DNA from 4 places in the Ruegeria sp. CI8 genome. Region 2 is predicted to be linked to each of the others. Evidence: riboswitches for the same ligand, from Rfam matches in the RefSeq annotation. Region 2 holds a riboswitch; each other region holds the start of a gene.
What was found. A riboswitch is a leader RNA that binds a small molecule or an ion and turns the genes downstream of it on or off. The one in region 2 is predicted to bind cobalamin.

Region 1 (4,721 bases), on a different contig from region 2:
TCCCTCCCGGCAACGGCCAGCCCGGCAAAAATTGCAGGCCGCGACAAAAGTTGCCACTGCGCTGACCGACCATCCAACACCGTGGCCAGCGGATTTTTCAGCAACCCTCTGGACGTTGTTCTGGAAAGCTGCTAGAACCGCGCCTGCACCACGTCAAGTAATTGAAATTGCTTGAAAAGGCGAGTTGGCGGAGTGGTGACGCAGCGGATTGCAAATCCGTGTACACCGGTTCGATTCCGGTACTCGCCTCCAACTTTCTTGCCTCGCACTGCATCGCTGTTCTCTGGTCCTATGATAGTCGCGTGGACCAGTTTGTTGATACGAAACGCCAAAATACGTGCGGAGATGGTTAGCGCAGCCGAGATAACCAGTAACAATCGGCCGCGGATTTAGTCCGCTCCGGGACACCGCCGACGCGCTCGATCCATGCGTGACACCTTCCGAAACCGCGCCTTTTTCTGACCGTCGGTTCAGACCGCGCGCCGGCCTTGCGGAATCACCTCGTATCCCGGCTCTTCCGGTTCATCGTCCTGCATCTCGGCCGGAAAACCGGGCGCGGTAATGCTCAGCCCGGTTGCATCCTCGAGCCGTCGAATGACGTTGGGCGACAGCTCGCGCGCGCCATAGCGGGCGATGGCGTCGTCGAAGATCTTGATCATCAACGGGTTCATCTCCAACGGCACGCCGGCGCGGTCGGCGACCTCCTGGAACAGGCCGATATCCTTTTTCACCAGGTCCATTGTGAAGGAAATATCGCGCGAGCCGTTTAGGATCACCTGGCTTTCGGTTTCATGCACGAAGGACGTGCCAGACGAGATCTTGATCGCCTCGTAGGTGGTGTTCAGGTCCATCCCGGCGGCCTTTGCGGTCACCAGCGCCTCGGCGCAGGTGATCAGGTTGGCGGTGGCCAGATAGTTGGTCAGCACCTTCAGAACCGAGGCAGTGCCCAGATCGCCGGTATGCAGGATGCGCCGGCCCATCGTCGTCAGGAACGGCAGGATCCGCTCGAACGTGGCCCGGTCGCAGCCCGCGAAGATCGAGATATTGCCCGTGGCCGCCCGGTGGCACCCGCCCGAAACCGGGCAGTCCACCGCCGCCCCGCCGCGTTCGATCACCATGGCCCCCAGGCGTTTGACCTCGGCCTCGTCGGTGGTGGACATCTCCATCCAGATCTTACCGTGGGTAACCTCGGGCAGCATCTGCTGCATCACTGCGTCCGAGGCAGCGGGCGACGGCAGGCAGGTGATGACCGCATCGCAATCGCGCATCATCTGGGCCGGGCTTTCACCGGCTTTTGCTCCCTTGGCGGCGAACTCCGCCACAAGATCGGGGTTCAGGTCGTGTACCGTCAGGTCGATACCGTTGCGCAGCAGCGACCCCGACAGCTTGCCCCCCACATTGCCCAAACCGATGAAACCGACCTTCATGTTCTGCCCTCCCGCAGGCGCAATTTCGTTGGCACGAGTATTTCCGTTGCCCATCGACAAAAGAAACGAATAATAAGTCAATCTAAATGCAAAATATTTTGGTGCTGAATGGACCGCCTGCCCAATCCGGCCTGGCTGCGCAGCTTCGAAGCCGCCGCACGCCATCTGAATTTCACCACCGCCGCGCAGGAACTGGGCCTGACCCAGACGGCGGTGTCGCTGCATATCCGCTCGCTCGAGGCGGACCTCGGGCATCCGCTTTTTGCCCGCAACGCCCGACACCTGTCGCTGACCGAGCTGGGCCAGTCCTATGCGCTGACCGTGCGCCGGGCGCTGTCGGATATTGCGCTGTCCACCAACAGCTTGTTCGGCCCCGCCTCGCGGCAGGCGCTGACCATCCGGGCGGCGATATCGACGATGACCTACTGGATCGCGGCCGAGCTGCCCGCGTTCAGCGCCCAGCACCCCGAGGTCCCGGTGCGGCTGGTGTCGCATATCTGGAACGACTCGGCCGCGCCTGCGGATGTGGACGTGGAAATACGGCTGGGCCATGGCGACTGGCCCGGTGTTGCGGCCGAACGGCTGTGCTCGGAACGGCTGGTGCCCGTCTGCCGGGCGCAGGACCCGGCGCCAGACCTGCAAAACGGCCCGTTGATCCACATTCTTGGGTACGAGGACAACTGGGCGCGGTACTTCGAGGCCACGGACACCGACCTGCCCGACCGCCCCGCGCGCCATTCGGCGGATACGACCGTCACCGCGCTGCAACTGGTGATGGCCGGCGCGGGCTACGCCACCGTTCTGGAGCGGTTCGCGCGCAACGCCATTGCCCAGGGCGCGCCGATCCGGGTTGCGGGGCCGGCGATTCCCTTTGCCCAGTCGCACTATCTGATCCGCAGCGTCAGCGCGGCGCCTCCGTCCATCCCTGCCGAGTTGTTCCTAGCCTGGCTACGCGACAGGCTGGCCAGTGATGCCGCGGATTGACCCCGGCAGGTCGCTTTTTCGATCCGACGCAGGGCACTTGGCCCCGCGCGCTTGACAACCCCCCTGCCCGTGCCGCATGTCGCTTGCGTTGGTGTCTGTGCAAACAGATGAAAAGGGAATGCGTCAGCGGTTTTCCGTCAAACGCAGCCGCCCCCGCGACCGTGACCGGAGAGGGTGCCCAAATGCCACTGGCCGCAGGCCGGGAAGGCGGGACATCCGACAGAGCGCCGCTCTGACATCCGCAAGCCGGGAGACCTGCCAACGCCCGAAGACAAACCGGACGGGGTGTTCCGGTGTCGGGCCCATGTCCGCAACGTGGCCCGCGCATACCCCGTCCCCCGACAACCGAGTGAGGGGGGATGAGATACGTGACCGAGACCACACCAGTCGAGCTGCTGGTTTGCACCACCTGCCGACGCGGGCTGCCCATCGAGGATGACGCCCAGCGCCCCGGCACGCTGCTGCACAAGGCGCTGGCCGCTGCCGACCTGCCCGAGGGCATCACCCTGAAGCCGGTCGAATGCCTGTCGAACTGCGATCAGGGCTGCTCGATCGTTCTGCGCGGCGGGCCGTCGCGCTGGACCTTCGTCTATGAAAACCTGAACGAATCCGACCATGTCGAGATCATCGTCGAAGGCGCCACCAAATATCTGGCCGCCGATGATGGCCTTGTGAAATGGCGCGACCGCCCTGAACATTTCCGCAAGAACTGCGCCGCCCGCATTCCCCCGATTGGAGCCTGAGCATGAGCACCCTCGAAAAACTTCCCGTCACCGTCATCACCGGCTTTCTCGGCTCGGGCAAGACCACGCTGATCCGCCATCTGATGCAAAACCCGCAGGGCAAGCGGCTGGCCGTGGTGGTCAACGAATTCGGCGACGTGGGCGTCGATGGCGAAATCCTGAAAAGCTGCGCGATCCCCGACTGCCCGGCGGAAAACATCATGGAACTGGCCAATGGCTGCATCTGCTGCACCGTGGCCGATGACTTCATCCCCACGATCGAGGCGCTGATGGCGCTCGACCCGCGCCCCGATCACATCCTGATCGAAACCAGCGGTCTGGCCCTGCCGAAACCGCTGCTCAAGGCGTTCGACTGGCCCGACATCCGTTCCAAGATCACCGTGGACGGCGTGATCGCTCTGGCCGATGCCGAGGCCGTGGCCGCAGGCCGCTTCGCCCCGAATGTCGCGGCGGTGGATGCCCAGCGCATGGCCGATGACTCGATCGACCACGAAACGCCCCTGTCCGAGGTGTTCGAGGATCAGATCTCGTGCGCCGACATCATCCTGCTGACCAAGCCTGACCTGGCCGGCCCCGAAGGCGTGGCCAAGGCGCGCGAGATCATCGCCGACGAGGCGCCCCGCCCCCTGCCCGTGGTCGAAGTGGCCGAGGGTGCGGTGGACGTGCGCGTGGTGCTGGGGCTGGAGGCCGCAGCCGAGGACGACATGGACGCCCGCCCCTCGCATCACGATGGCCATGACGACCACGAACATGACGATTTCGAAAGCATTGTGGTCGAGCTGCCAGAACAGACCGACCCGGCGCAGCTGGTCGCCAATATCGAGCGTCTGGCGAACGAGCTGAACATCCTGCGGGTCAAGGGCTATGCCGCCGTTCAGGGCAAGCCGATGCGCCTGCTGGTCCAGGCGGTCGGCGCGCGGGTGCGGCACCAGTATGACCGCCCGTGGAAACCCGAGGAAGAGCGCCGCTCGCGCCTTGTGGTCATCGCCGAGCATGACGACATCGACGAGGCCGCGATCCGCGGCATCCTGACGGGCGTCACCGAGGCCGCCGAGTAAGCACCGATGCACGTCGTCTTCCGCGAAAGCCACGGGCTCGAAGAAACCGAGACCCCGACCGATCTGGGCCAGAGCCCGGCGGATCTGGTGGTGCTGTCCTTTTCGGACAGCGACCTGGGTGCTTTCGCGGCCGGCTGGCATCGCGGCGGCGGGCCCGAGGGGCGGATGCCCTCGTTGCGGCTGGCCAACCTGACGGCGCTGAAGCACCCATTGTCGGTCGATACCTATGTCGAGCAGACGCTGGAGGGTGCCAAGGGCATCCTGATCCGGCTGATCGGCGGAGTGCCCTATTGGTCCTACGGGTTGCAGCAGGTGCTGGCGCTGGCGCAGGCCAAGGGCATCGCACTGGCGGTGCTGCCCGCCGACGGGCGCGAGGATATGCGGCTGGACGATTATTCCACCCTGCCGGTCTCGACCCTGCGGCGGCTGGCGCATCTGTGCGACACCGGCGGCGAAGTGGCAGCCCAGGCGGCTCTGGCGCAGATGGCGCTGGCGGCGGGGCTGTATGC
Region 2 (4,721 bases):
GCGGCGGCAACTTTCCCGTCCCAGACCCGGCCCGCCTGATCCCGGTGCCGCCGCTGAGCCTCCAGGGAATCTTGCGCGACTACCTGGCGGGACGATTGGGTCCGGATCCGGTGGAAAACACCGCCCAAAGCTTTTCCTTTGTTCCGCAGGCGGGCCGGTCCGTGATTCTGAAGACCGGGCCACGCGCTGCAAACTACCTGCGCGAGCTCGACCACTTTGCAGCCACCACCGACGGGCAGGACGCGCGCGGGTTTCTTAGGGTACGCCTGTCTTTGTGACGGGTTGCCAAGCGGGTGCGTGATGCCTATATCGTCGGTCGAGAGGTTGGCGCGGGCAAGCGCCTCGCCAACCTGGTCAGGTCCGGAAGGAAGCAGCCACAACGAGCCCCGCTTGGGTCGATGTCCAACCTCTCACTTGACGCCGCGCCACGTATTCGGCCCGGTCAATCCAACCTCTGTATTTCGTCGTTGTTCCTGAAAACCGCGCTTGCGGGCGGGTCAGGCGATCAATCGCGGCCAAACGGCACTGCTGCGCCGGGCGAAGGCGCCGATATGACCGATTTCGGACAGTCCGAAATCCCTCGGCTCCAACAAATGCCGACGGGCGGTCGGACCATAGAGTTCAGCCAGCCGCCAGACGGCGGGCGGTGGCACAGTCTGGTCATCCTCGAACGCAATGATATCCGCCGTGGCGTTCGCCCGACTCCAATCCGCTTGGGGAAGCGTGTCTCCCAATTCGGGCAGATAGCTGGTGGGCGATGTACACCACTTGCGCCATTGCCAATAGACGCCCGCCGGCAAATCGGCTCCGAATCCCAGAAGTTTCCCCGGCAGGTACCCCAGAAGACGCACCAGAGGTGGCACGTGGCCATACCAGAACAAAGTCGCCAAGCCCTTGTAGGGCCACGGGTGATCGGCCACCGTCACCAAACCTGCGCACACACAGATCATCCGGTCGATCTGTTCGATTTCCGGTTGCAGCGGACCCAGCATTCCACCGACCGAATGCCCGATCACCCACAGTTTTGCCTGCGGGTATCGACGGCGCATCTCGGCACGCGCTGCGGGCATGTCGATCAGCGCCCAGTCCGCCATCGTGGCCTTCGAGTCTTTCAGCCGCCCGGTCAGCGAATGCTCGAAATCCCGGTAATCATATGTCAGGCAAGCCATACCGCGCTCGGCGGCCAGCCAGCGAGCAAAGTGCTGATAGTAGTCACGTGGCACTCCTGTTGCGCCGTTCAGCACAACAACGGTTTGCGGCTCGACCGCCGGAGTGTAAAGCCGCGCCGCCAGCTGGGTCTGGCCCGACGGAAACTTAAAGTCTTCCACGTCAACCGCGTGCTGCGAATCCAACATCTTTGCCTTCAAACACTCTGGACCGATCGGTCTAATACTTTGTGTCTGGACCAATTGGTCTAGGCCTGTCAATATTTGGCCTGCATGACCCAACGTCCACCAAACACCAAAGATCGCCTGATTGTGACTGCCGCCCAACTGTTCCAGCGCTCGGGCTATAACGGTGTCGGTCTGGCGGAATTGCTGGCCGAAGCGCAAGCCCCCAAGGGGTCGCTGTATCACCATTTTCCAAAGGGCAAGCCGGATCTGGCCCTGGCGGCGGCCAGTTGGGCCTCGGACGGGATGTTGAGCATGATTGCTGCGGCATTCAACGACGCCGCGGATTTTCGCGATGGGGTCACCACCCTGTGCCACAAAATCGCGAAACTGTTCGACACCTCGGCCCAGTGGGAGACCTGCCCGATCGCCGCCACCCTGTTCGAAAGCCCCGACAACCGCGCGTTTCGGGAACATGCCGACCGTCTGTATGAAAGCTGGATCATCGAAGTTCGAAACCACGCCGCGCGGTTCGGAGTTTCCGACCCTGAAAATGCTGCGGACACCCTGTTCATCGTGATGCAAGGCGGCTGGCAATTGGCCCGTGCCCGCAGGGATTCGAATGTGCTGCGCAGACTGCCTGATCTGTTCCCTTGGGACTCACTCCGGCAACCGGGCTGAAACCGTCTTGACTCGATCCCGGATACACCGCTAGCGATGAGGGGATGGTTCCCGTGCCGTTTCGGTCCGGGATGAAAAGGGAACACGGTGCGGTCCAACCCGGAACTCCGGAGCGGACCAAGGCCGCGACTGCCCCCGCAACTGTAGGCGGAGAGCGATGCCTAAATACCACTGACCGCAAGGTTGGGAAGGTCGGCAAAGCAAAGACCCGCAAGTCAGGAGACCTGCCATCAAACGTGAAACCGAAACTCGGACGGGGTGTCCGGGCAGGGTCTGGCCTTGAAACCGGCGTCTGTCCAAATCCATCTCGCCCAGCGCGCGGAGGGCGCAACATGATTTGGAAGACCGATACCCATGAATTCGCGGCAACCATCTGCCAGCGCACCGGAAAGACCTGCCCGGCATTGGCGCGCATGGCACGGGCCATCGCGCAGGCAATGGCGACGGCGCAGGCCGCTACATCCCCCGACTTCCAAGTGGAAGGCAGTAGCGAACTGGCCCATTGCGAACATGGCTGCACGGCGCGGTTCGATGCACGTCCCGAACGGATCCGCGTGTATTGCGGAGCGGCCGCCGACACCCCGTCCGACTGCCTTGATACCTACGCCGACATGCTATTTGACGACCAGAGCGACGCCCTGCCTGCGCAGGTCATCAGTGATCGACCCTGTGCGATGCTGCAGGCCACGGCGATCATGCCCGTGGTCAGGGCCGAGCGCGAGTTCCGCGCAACCGCCTGAATGTCAGGTCGCCAGTGCCTCGCGCGCTGGGGCGACGGCCCAGTCCATCTGAGCATCAGTCTCAACCGCGCAGGGGCGTACGGCCCGCAGGCGTTTCAGGGCCTGTTCCGGCTGCTCGCCGCTCTCGATCATCAAGCGCAGAACAACCATGCCAGACCGCCCACAACCGCCCCGGCAGTGGACCAGTACCCGCCCGCCGCCCGACAGCGCATGGCGGGCGGCGGCGCTGACTTCGGGCCATCGGCCGGATATCTCGGTCGACGGCGCCGAGAAGTCGGCGACCGGAAGATGCGCCCACCGACAGGCGCGCCGATGAATGTCACAGCCCAATTCGCCCGAACCCACAGAAACCAGTTCGGCAAGGGTTGTCATCGAAATCACCAGCCCCGGCGCCCAGGCTGAAATCAGGTCCAGGTCTCCCTCATAGTCGCCGCCACCGCCGGGAACCGAGGTCAGGGCCAGCGTACCGCCGCCCACCTGCAATGCATGAACCACAAGATTTGTCATCAGACGTTCCCCCCGAAACTGGCTGATTGAACTTGATCCGCGCAGTATGCCTCACACCGCGCGCTCGCCAAAGCGAAAAACCTGCACCGGCGCTGTGGACGCGGGGCACCGGGAACTCTACCCTGCATCGTCAGTACGAATCCGTCAGAGCAGACATGACCACACAGTCCAGCCCCGCCTATCAGGTTCTCGCCCGAAAATACCGCCCGGAAACCTTTGCCGACCTGGTCGGTCAGGATGCCATGGTGCGCACGCTGAAAAACGCGTTCGAGGCGGACCGGATCGCGCAGGCCTTCATCATGACCGGCATCCGCGGCACCGGCAAGACGACCACGGCCCGGATCATCGCCAAGGGCATGAACTGTATCGGCCCCGACGGCAATGGCGGCCCAACGACCGAACCCTGCGGCCAGTGCGAGCATTGCGTGGCCATCATGGAAGGCCGCCATGTGGACGTGCTGGAAATGGACGCCGCCAGCCGCACCGGCGTGGGCGATATCCGAGAGATCATCGACAGCGTACGCTATCGCGCCGCCAGCGCGCGGTACAAGATCTACATCATCGACGAAGTTCACATGCTGTCGACCAGCGCCTTCAACGCGCTGCTGAAAACGTTGGAAGAGCCGCCCGAGCATGTGAAATTCATCTTCGCCACGACCGAAATCCGCAAGGTTCCGGTCACCGTGCTGTCGCGCTGCCAACGTTTTGACCTGCGCCGCATCGAGCCTGAGGTGATGATCGGCCTGCTGCGCAAGATCGCCACCGCCGAGGGCGTGGAAATCTCGGATGACGCGCTGGCCCTGATCACCCGCGCCGCCGAAGGCTCGGCCCGGGATGCGACCTCGCTGCTGGATCAGGCGATCAGCCATGGCGCCGGCGAAACCACTGCCGATCAGGTGCGCGCAATGCTGGGGCTGGCCGACCGGGGCCGTGTGCTGGACCTGATGGACATGATCCTGCGCGGCGATGCGGCCGGGGCGCTGACCGAACTGGGCGCGCAATATGCCGAGGGCGCCGACCCGCTGGCGGTGTTGCGCGATCTGGCCGAAATCACGCATTGGGTCTCGGTGGTGAAGATCACCCCCGACGCAGCCGAAGATCCCACCGTCTCGCCCGATGAACGCACCCGCGGCCAGCAGATGGCCGAGGCGCTGCCGATGCGGGCGCTGACCCGGATGTGGCAGATGCTGCTGAAGGCACTAGAGGAAGTCTCGGCCGCCCCCAACGCCATGATGGCCGCGGAAATGGCGGTGATCCGCCTGACCCATGTGGCCGATCTGCCCAGCCCGGAAGAGTTGATCAAACGCCTTCAGGACAGCCCTCCGCCGCCCGTCGGCGGGCCGGGGGGCGGCGTTCCGGTTGCCGGCAACACCGCCCCGCCCGTGACCGCGACGGCCTCGGCCCATGCGCCCACCCCGCGCGGTGTGGGCGGCGCGCCCACGGCGGCGTTGGCCCAAGACGT
Region 3 (4,721 bases), on a different contig from region 2:
GCCGTGGACCGGCTGCAAAAGGCCGACGCGGTTCTGTTCGACGACCTCAGCAGCGGGCCGATCCTGAGCCATGCGCGCAAGGAGGCCGACCTTGTGGGTGTGGGCAAGCGCGCCGGGCGGCCCTCGCCCAAGCAGGACCATGTCAGCCGCCTGCTGGTCGAGTACGCCCAGACCGGCCAGCGGATCGTGCGGTTGAAATCGGGCGATGGCGGCCTGTTCGGACGGCTAGAGGAGGAATTGGCGGCCCTGCGCGCTGCCGGGATCGCGTACGAGATCATTCCGGGCATCCCCTCGGCCATTGCCGCGGCCGCAGCGGCGGGCATCCCGCTGACCCGGCGCCTGACCGCGCGCAGGGTGCAATTCGTCACCGGCCACGATGTCAGCGGCAAGCTGCCCAAGGACCTGAACCTGCCCGCGCTGGCCGACCCGGGTGCGACGACCGTGGTGTTCATGGGCAAGCGCACCTTTCCCCTGCTGGCGCAGGCGCTGGACGCGCATGGGCTGCCGCTGGACACGCCAGCAATGATGGCCGAGTCGGTTTCGACGCCTGAGCAATCGCTGCACCGGTCCACCGTCGGCGCACTGGCCGAGCGTCTGGGCTCCGAGATCGGCACCGCGCCGGCGCTGATCCTTTATGGCCCGCTGGCGGAGTTCGACGATGATTGATCTGGTCTTGATCGGGATCGGCACCGGCAACCCGGACCACGTGACCTTTCAGGGGGCGCAGGCGATCCGCGCGGCCGATCTGATCCTGATCCCGCGCAAGGGCGCCAACAAGGCCGATCTGGCCGGCGTGCGCGAGGAAATCATTCGCAAGGTCACCGACACACCACCCCAAATCGCCTATTTCGACATCCCCGGGCGCCGGTCGCAGGATGGCTACCTGCGCGGCGTGGATGAATGGCACGACGCAATCGCCCTGCGCTGGCAGGAGGTGATGGCCCGGCGCCCCGAGTCGCGCACCGTCGCCCTGCTGATCTGGGGCGACCCGTCGCTCTATGACAGTTCGCTGCGAATCGCGGCGCGGCTGGACCCGCAGCCGAACACGACCGTGATCCCCGGCATCACGGCGCTGCAGGCGCTGACGGCGGCCCATGCCATGCCGATCAACGAAATCGGCGCGCCTTATATGGTCACCACCGGCCGGCGCATCCGCGACGAGGGCTGGCCCAGCGACGCCGATACGGTTGCGGTGATGCTGGATGGCGAATGTTCGTTCCAGACGCTGGACATGGCCGATTTTGACATCTGGTGGGGGGCTTACGTGGGTATGCCCGAGCAGATCCTGATCAAAGGTCCGCTGGCCGATGTGGCCGATGAGATCCTGCGCAACCGCACCGAGGCTCGCGCCCGGCACGGCTGGATCATGGATATCTATGTTCTGAAAAAGCGCGGGAATTGACGCGAAAGGTCGCAAATGGCGATTGCGCCACAGCGGCATTCACGTCTAAATGGACGAGTCTGGTCCTGCCGGAGACATCCGGATGCTAAGAGGGAATTTGGTGCGGCCTGCGCGCAGGTCAAATCCAAAGCCGCCCCCGCGACTGTAAGCGGTGAGCCCTGTTCAACCAGCCACTCCCGATCCGTTCGGGGGGAAGGCGAACAGAGGCGCTGACCCGCAAGCCAGGAGACCTGCCAGGCGAACAATGAAACACCGGCCGTCGGGTGCGGCGGCACAGGAGGACAGAAAATGACGACACAAACGCAAACCGCATCAACGGCACGCGCTGGCATTCTTTCGGCAGTGTTCGCGGCAGCCCTGGGCCTGGGGATCATCACCCTGGCTGGTCACGTTCAGGCATCGGCGCTGCATGACGCCGCGCATGACGTGCGCCACGCAACCGGCTTCCCCTGCCACTAAACCAATGTTCAGTCGCATTCTGACCAGCGCGTTGTTCGCTGGTGCTGCAGCCGGGTTGATCGTCGCCCTGCTGCAGTTGGTATTCGTGCAGCCCGTGTTGCTGCATGCTGAACTCTATGAATCCGGAGAGCTGGTGCATTTCGGAGCCGAAGCCGTCTCGGCCCATCCCGAACTGCCGGGCATGTTCTCGGACCTGACCCGCGACGGGTTGAGCATGGTGTTCACCATGCTGACCTATACCGGCTATGCGCTGGTTCTGGTCGCGCTGATGTCGCTGGCCGAAGCGCAAGGCCACCCGGTTGACGGGCGCACAGGCGTGCTGTGGGGCCTGGCCGGTTTCATCGCCTTTCACTTGGCGCCGGGCTTCACCCTGGCCCCCGAGGTTCCGGGCGTTGCCGCAGCGGATGTGTTTGCGCGGCAGATCTGGTGGTGGGCAACCGTCGCGGCCGCTGGTGTGGCCATGTGGCTGATCGCCTTTGGCGGCAACATCGTCAGCTATCTGGTTGCGGCCGTGCTGTTGATGGCCCCGCACCTGATCGGCGCGCCGGAACCCGACATGTTCACCGGGCCGGTTCCGACCGAGATCGGGGCCCTGTTCGCCGCACGCGCATTTGGCGTCGGCCTTGTGGCCTGGGTGCTGCTGGGTTCGTTTGCCGGGTATTTCTGGCAAAGTGAGGGCAAGCGCGTCGAAGCCGCGGCCTGATCCCCGAAATCCCACGACCCGCCGGCGCACAACCGGCGGGTCATCTGCTTTTCAAGGAAACAAGATGACACGCTCGCTTGCTCTTTTTGCGATCGGTCTGGTCTTTGGCGGGGGTGCCGGGTTCGTGCTGGCCGCGGCCAACGGCGTCACCTTCGACGGCCACGACCATGCCGACGCCGCCCAACATGGCGGCCATCACGCCGAGGCCATGGCCCATGACCATAGCACCGCCATCAACCTGCCCGCCGGACCGGACGCGCCGGGGCTGGAGATCGCCGTCTCCCCCGACCCGATGGCAGGTTGGAACCTGAATGTGATGCCGCGGAACTTCACGTTCGCGCCCGAGCACGCCTCGCTGGACGACAAGCCCGGCGAAGGCCACGCGCATGTCTATGTGAACGGCGTCAAGCTGGCGCGGCTTTATGGCATCTGGATGCACATCCCGGACCTGCCCAAAGGCGAAACGACCATCGAGGTTTCGCTGAACGCCAACAGCCACAGCCCGCTGGCCGTGGATGGGGTGCCGGTCAGCGCGTCCGTCACGGTTCAGGTGGACTGAAACGCAGGGATCCGCGCCCGCAGACACAAGCGAAGCCGCCCGCACGGCCGGGCGTCTTCGATCCAGCCGTTCGGGCTGTTCAGAATGGTCCGACAGGTCGCCGCAATGTCATTGGCATCGGCAACCGGATCGATCCCTGAAAACACGTAAGACGCCAGGCTTTCCCCCTGCATCGCCACCACGGTCGGCTCGTCGCAACCGCTGAAACAGGCGTGCTCGGCGACCTCGACCTGCCCGTCCAGTCCCGCGGCGCGCAGGGCGTCCAATACCGCCTGTCGCTCGGCCGGCTGGTCGCGCTCGCCCGCGCAGCTGCTGCAGATCAAAACACGCATGCCCCTCGCCTGCCTTTTCCGTTTCACATTGTCGCTTGTGCGGGTTTCGCACCTCCGGCGCAAGCCCGCCGCCCACGATATTGTGACTGTACGCAGCCGGGATTTCGGCAAGACTTGGGCCAACCACGACCTGGAGAGCCCGTGATGAAACATCTTGTGTTTTTCCTCGGCCTGCTGGCGCTTCCCGCGCTGGCGGCCGATATAGAACCACTGTCGGGTTGGGCCGTCCACCCGACGACCAAGACCCATGACGCGCTGGTGGCCGACACGATCGCAGCGGTCAAGGCAAACGGGATGGCCGTGGTCACGCAGGCCGGGCCGACCAAGGCCGCCGCCGCGCGCGGCATCACGATTCCGGGCAACCGGGTGATCGGCGTCTTCAACAACGACTATGCGGTGCGGGTTCTGGAACAATCGGTGCCCGCGATGATCGAGGCACCGATCCGCCTGTACGTTACGGAAAACGAGGACGGGACCGCGACCCTGTCCTACAAGACGCCCAGTCTGGTTTTTGCCCCGTATGTCGAAGGCACTGACACCCTGCCCGCGATTGCCGCAGAGTTGGACGCCAAGTTCGCCGCCATCGCCGATTTGGCTGTCAAATAGTCACACTGACGTGATGCGGCTTGCACCGGCCCGGAACCTCCGCAATCTGCTGCGCAACGGAACTTACGGAGCTTGTTCGATGCAGGACCTGTCCCCCCGCGCTGCGGACCTTCTGGCGCAACGGCTGTACGAGGCCGGGTGCCGCCACGCATTCGGCATGCCCGGGGGCGAGGTATTGACCCTGGTCGATGCGCTGGAACAGGCCGGGATCACCTTTCACCTGACCAAGCACGAAAACTCGGCCGGTTTCATGGCCGAGGCGGTGCACCACCGCGACGGCGCGCCGGCGGTTCTGGTGGCGACCCTGGGTCCTGGGGCCATGAACGGCATCAATGTCGTGGCCAACGCGCTGCAGGATCGGGTACCGATGATCGTGCTGACCGGCTGCGTCGATACCGACGAGGCGCTGACCTACACCCATCAGGTCATGGATCATGCGCAGGTCTATCGCTCGATCACCAAGGGTACGTTCACCCTGACGGCCAAGGGCGCCGACATCATCGCCGACAAGGCCGTGTCGCTGGCCACGCAGCCACGCCCCGGGCCGGTGCATATCGACGTGCCGATCTCGGTCGCCGATACACGGGTGTCGATCACCAAGCGCCGCCGGCTGACCCGGGCCGCCCGGGTCGCCCCCGAGGGCACATGCCTGGAAAAGGC
Region 4 (4,721 bases), on a different contig from region 2:
ACGCAGCATGACGAGCGTGCCGGCTTCCGAGAACTGTGAGCTTTCGATCGTACCGGATTGACCGTCCGGTCCACCGACCTGTCGCAGATGGTCGATACACGCGTCGTCGGCGTCTGACATGGCCAGGGCGGCCGTTCCGCTGATTGCAAGGGCGGGCATTAAAAGGTTCAAAAAACTGCGTTTCATAAGCAGGTCCTCTGTCGATCTATCCTAAGTGTTGTGTTTCTTGTCGGCGGGAACCTCACTGCGCTTCCCGCAATTCTGCCAGAAACTCGTCGCATGCCTGTGCGCTGCCGACGATCTCGTCAGTCGTTTCAATTCCTTGCAATGACGCAATCTCGGAGTTCACGCGATTGAGGATCTGATCTGCTTGTTCGGCGGTGATCAGGTTCTCGGCCTGAGCTCCCTTCAATGTGGTGCACACACCGGCGGACAAGCCTGTCGCAACGCCGACACCCATCGCGGCCCCGCCGCCCAAGGTCATCGCTCCAACCACGCCGAGGATGAGCCCGATCACAAGCCCCAAGATCACTTTACCCATGTTTTCCTCCCATTTGGTGGGAAAGAGTTCCGCCTTTATTCCTGGCGCAAGCCGCGTGCCCATTTGCATATCAAAACCAGTGCCAACAGGTTGAGCACCGGTGCAGTTGCCGCGAGCCACGGTTTGGCCGACTCTGAGAAAAGGTCCACCGCAAGGACCCAAGGCAGTCCCAGCGGCAAAAGGAACACGCCGGACAACGGGTCTCGTTCCTGTCCGAACCAGCCAAAGGTACCGGTCAGGAACGCAAACAACGCCAGCAGGTAAAGGGTCGCAAACGCGATGATGGTTATTCTGCAGACCATGCCGGACCTCAGAGTATCAAGCCAGCGCTGCGCAGCCGATTTCGGCTACGCATCAAACTGGTCACAACGCGCCTTCGTCGCCCAGGAACTCAATACCGGCTGTCGCGCCATCACTGTAGGCAATACAATTCCACGGAGCCCGATCCTCGCCAACCCCAACGGTGACTTGTGTTCCAGCCTCGCTGAACGCGGATGAGAGCACGACCACTTGCGAATTGTTGGTTGTTTTGGCCACGTCTCGCAGACACGCCTTTTGAGCGGGCGTCAGTTCGGCAGGTGTGCTTGACGTGCTGGTGTCGTCACAGGCCGCTAGCAGTACGAAACACGTCGCGCCTGAAATCATCATGACTTTGTTAATCACTTTCTTCTCCTCTTGGGTTTGTTGATACTTTTGGAACAGGTGGTCTTATTTTGCGCGCTCACGTCTATGCGGTCCCCGATTTTGCGGCCAATGACATGGCTGGCAGACAGATATTCTGCCGATCCCCGGGACCGTGAACAAAGCGTGCTGACGCAATGACGTCATGGGTAAAAACCGGTGCGAAGTTTCGAGGAAGGGTTCGTACGTTAAGTCCGGGCACCGCGTCCTCCCAACGCTGATCTTCGTGAAATGCCTTCCGACCGCCAGCACTCACTCCAGCAGTCGGAAGGGCCCGACGAAACGGGCGACAGCGACAACAACGGAGGTAAAGCTAAAGTTGTGTCGAATTCGTATGTTTGAATCAATCACAAGATAAATCAATGATTTTTCCGCGCGTAAATTTTGTAAGCTTGCCAACGATAGGCTTCTGCATTCAAAGGGAAAAGGCGAGGCCGTTCACGGAGGCTTGGCAGTCAGCCCGCTTGCGCCGCCGTGTTTCGGGACCTTCCGAGCTATCTTAATCCAGTTGGTCAAAACGACATAATTCTCCGCCCGGTCTGTCGCTCAGGTGGTGCCGAAGGGTCGCCAGGATGCCTCCCTTTCGCACCCGCCCAGAACGTCGTTGACAGTGCAACCCGATTCATGGATGAGATTGGCGCTGATGGTTCCCGATCGTTTCGCCGGTCGGGTAAAAGGGAATACGGTGCGGCGCCGTTCTGACGCCAACTCCGTGACTGCCCCCGCAACTGTAGGCGGTGTGCGACCCCCGGATGCCACTGGGCCGATAGGTCTGGGAAGGCGGGGCAAGCCATACACCGCGAGTCAGGAGACCTGCCATCATCAAACGCAACTCAACCCGGGCGGGGTGTCCCGGAAGGAGGCCAAGATGGCATTTTCGGCTTACGCCGCTGACATGACTGGTTCCCTTTCCGCCCCGCGATTTCGCGGAGGGCGAAATGAACCGACAATCAACACATCACATCACGGTTTGCCTATCTTGCCGACCTAAGGGCGCAGCCGTACGCCCCGGGCCTGACCTGATCGGACGATTGCGCGCCGCGCTGGCCGAAGACGACGGTTTGGCAGGTTTTGACGTTTCCGGTGCCGCCTGCATGGCCGGGTGCACCCGACCCTGTACCGTCGCCTATCACGGGCCGGGCAAGGCATCTTACCTGTTTGGCGGGCTGACGTCTGAAGAGACCGGGGCATTCGTGGAATTCGCGCGGCTCTACGAGCAGTTGCGCGATGGATGGTGCAGCTCGGTCGACCGCCCGGCCGGGCTTCGCCACGCAACACTGGCCCGCATTCCAGCCGCGATGGCTGCGTCTTCGGAAAATGCGGATTGCGCCTCATGAGTGCGCCTTTGCTGTCGGTGGATGCCGTCACCTGGGCGCCGCGAAAACGAGCGCCGTTGGTGCTGCACGAGACCAGTTTTGCGCTGATGCGCGGGCAGGTCATGGGGGTTTTGGGGCCGAACGGTGCCGGCAAGACAACCCTTCTGCGGATGATCTACGGCTATCACCGTCCGTCCTCGGGCGACATTCTGGTGGACGGCGGGTCCGTCAAAAGAATGGCCCCCAGGGCGCTGGCGCGTCAGGTTGCCGCCGTGCTGCAGGAGCAGCCCTCGGATTTCGCGCTGACCGTGCGCGACATCGTGGCGTTGGGGCGGGTGCCGCACCGGTTGGGCCTGTCCACGCCCGGCAGTCGTGACCACCAGATCATCGAATCCGCGCTGCACCGAATGGATCTGCAAGGGTTTGCCGACCGTGGGCTGGCCACTCTGTCCGGCGGCGAGCGTCAGCGTGTGATGGTCGCGCGCGCCCTTGCCCAGGAACCCCGGATTCTTGTGCTGGACGAGCCTACCAACCACCTGGACATCCGCAACCAGCTAGAGGTGTTGCGGCTGATCCGGGACCTCGACCTGACGATCGTCACCTCGCTGCACGATCTGAACCTGGCCGCCGATGTCTGCGACCGTGTTCTGATTCTGAAGAACGGTCGACCCTGCGGCTTTGGCCCAACCCAGACAGTGCTGAGTGACAGGCTGGTCTCTGACACGTTCGATGTCACCGCCCGGCAAGAGCAACTCAGCCTCAGTCACAAACCTCACCTGACCTATCAACTCCCCAATCCCCAACCAGAAGGAAGCTTGGAATGAAACCGACCACCCTAGTCCTGGGCTTGGCTTTGGCCGCCAATACCGCGATCGCGGAAACCACCGTGCAAAGTTGCAATCGAACCGTCACCTTTGACGAACCGCCCAAGGCGGCGATCTCGAACGACGTGAACCTGACGGAAATGATGCTGGTGCTGGGCCTGGCCGACCGAATGGTGGGATATACCGGCATTTCCGGCTGGAAGACGTTGGACGAGGACATGCGCGCCGGAGTGCAGCAACTGCCCGAGCTGTCGGCCAAGTATCCCAGCAAAGAGGTGCTGGTCGGCGCAGATGCCGATTTCTATTTCGCGGGCTGGAACTACGGGATGAAAGTGGGTGGCGAGGTGACGCCAGAGACGCTCGAACCTTTCGGGATCAAAGTCTACGAACTGACTGAAAGCTGCATCCATATCGGCGACAAGCCCAAAGCCAGCATGAGCGACATGTACAACGATCTTCTGAACCTCGGTCGTATCTTCGGTGTCGAAGACAGGGCGCAAAAGCTGGTCCAGGGATATAAGGCCGAACTTGCTGAGATCACATTCAGCCTGAATCCTTCGGACGAACCGCTGCGTGTCTTTGTCTATGACAGCGGCGAGGATACGCCGTTCACTGCCGGCCGCTATGCCATGCCGACCGCTCTGATCGAGGCCGCAGGCGGCGTCAACATCATGGATGATTTCGAGAAAAGCTGGGCGACCGTCACCTGGGAGGAAGTCGTCGATCGCAACCCCGAAGTCATTGTGATCGTCAATTATGGCGACGTCGCCGCCGAGCAGAAGCGGGACTTCATGGTCAATAATCCTGCATTTGCAGATCTGGACGCGGTCAAGAACGATCGTTTCGTGGTCCTGGAATATGTCGAGGCCACACCCGGACCGCGCAACATAAAGGCGGTTCGGAAGCTCGCCCATGGCTTTTGGGGCCCGGCTGCCTCGGTCGGCAACTAAATGCGCGTAGTGCAGGCGCGCCGGGTACTTCCGCTCTGGGCAGCGATGCTGGTGGGGCTGGTCGTGTTGGTCGTGTCCTTGTCCTTTGCGATCTCGGTGGGGGCCATTTCGGTGCCCACCAAGACCGTCTGGGGAGTGTTGCTGCACGAAGCCGGCCTATCCTCGGACGAGCCGACATGGTCAAAGGGCCGCGCCGCGATTATCTGGGAAATCCGTTTTCCGCGCGCCTTGCTTGCCGTCATGGTCGGGGCCGGACTGGCGATAGTCGGGGCCACCCTCCAGGCGGTCACAAGAAACCCGCTGGCCGATCCGCACCTGCTGGGCATTTCGGCCGGCGGCGCGTTTGGAGCCATTCTTGCCTTGTTGCATACCGGCTTGTTTCTGGGGCTTCTGACCGTGCCGGTCATGG

Region 1: it holds a riboswitch for cobalamin, as region 2 does, so the genes downstream of both, ACR0DA_RS08790 (DUF1636 family protein) here and ACR0DA_RS13145 (hypothetical protein) in region 2, are expected to answer to the same signal.
Region 3: it holds a riboswitch for cobalamin, as region 2 does, so the genes downstream of both, ACR0DA_RS08860 (CbtB domain-containing protein) here and ACR0DA_RS13145 (hypothetical protein) in region 2, are expected to answer to the same signal.
Region 4: it holds a riboswitch for cobalamin, as region 2 does, so the genes downstream of both, ACR0DA_RS15775 (DUF1636 family protein) here and ACR0DA_RS13145 (hypothetical protein) in region 2, are expected to answer to the same signal.

The regions. Positions count from the first base shown of each region.
Region 1 is NZ_JBQFQL010000001.1:1,769,522-1,774,242, forward strand. It holds tRNA gene ACR0DA_RS08775 (tRNA-Cys) at 179-252, shown strand; gene ACR0DA_RS08780 (NAD(P)-dependent oxidoreductase) at 471-1,427, opposite strand; gene ACR0DA_RS08785 (LysR family transcriptional regulator) at 1,536-2,411, shown strand; cobalamin riboswitch at 2,484-2,688, shown strand; gene ACR0DA_RS08790 (DUF1636 family protein) at 2,771-3,154, shown strand; gene cobW (cobalamin biosynthesis protein CobW) at 3,157-4,212, shown strand; gene cobN (cobaltochelatase subunit CobN) at 4,219-4,721, shown strand, end outside.
Region 2 is NZ_JBQFQL010000002.1:500,455-505,175, reverse strand. It holds gene ACR0DA_RS13165 (5'-nucleotidase C-terminal domain-containing protein) at 1-278, shown strand, start outside; RNA gene ffs (signal recognition particle sRNA small type) at 318-416, shown strand; gene ACR0DA_RS13155 (alpha/beta hydrolase family protein) at 498-1,355, opposite strand; gene ACR0DA_RS13150 (TetR/AcrR family transcriptional regulator) at 1,479-2,012, shown strand; cobalamin riboswitch at 2,041-2,258, shown strand; gene ACR0DA_RS13145 (hypothetical protein) at 2,345-2,752, shown strand; gene ACR0DA_RS13140 (protein-tyrosine phosphatase family protein) at 2,756-3,259, opposite strand; gene ACR0DA_RS13135 (DNA polymerase III subunit gamma/tau) at 3,415-4,721, shown strand, end outside.
Region 3 is NZ_JBQFQL010000001.1:1,784,705-1,789,425, forward strand. It holds gene cobA (uroporphyrinogen-III C-methyltransferase) at 1-666, shown strand, start outside; gene cobF (precorrin-6A synthase (deacetylating)) at 659-1,402, shown strand; cobalamin riboswitch at 1,446-1,654, shown strand; gene ACR0DA_RS08860 (CbtB domain-containing protein) at 1,691-1,861, shown strand; gene ACR0DA_RS08865 (CbtA family protein) at 1,866-2,564, shown strand; gene ACR0DA_RS08870 (hypothetical protein) at 2,629-3,123, shown strand; gene ACR0DA_RS08875 (DUF1636 family protein) at 3,111-3,455, opposite strand; gene ACR0DA_RS08880 (DUF302 domain-containing protein) at 3,600-4,061, shown strand; gene ACR0DA_RS08885 (thiamine pyrophosphate-binding protein) at 4,141-4,721, shown strand, end outside.
Region 4 is NZ_JBQFQL010000004.1:133,154-137,874, forward strand. It holds gene ACR0DA_RS15755 (hypothetical protein) at 1-186, opposite strand, end outside; gene ACR0DA_RS15760 (hypothetical protein) at 242-604, opposite strand; gene ACR0DA_RS15765 (hypothetical protein) at 577-843, opposite strand; gene ACR0DA_RS15770 (hypothetical protein) at 905-1,204, opposite strand; cobalamin riboswitch at 1,850-2,057, shown strand; gene ACR0DA_RS15775 (DUF1636 family protein) at 2,161-2,559, shown strand; gene ACR0DA_RS15780 (ABC transporter ATP-binding protein) at 2,556-3,362, shown strand; gene ACR0DA_RS15785 (ABC transporter substrate-binding protein) at 3,359-4,312, shown strand; gene ACR0DA_RS15790 (FecCD family ABC transporter permease) at 4,313-4,721, shown strand, end outside.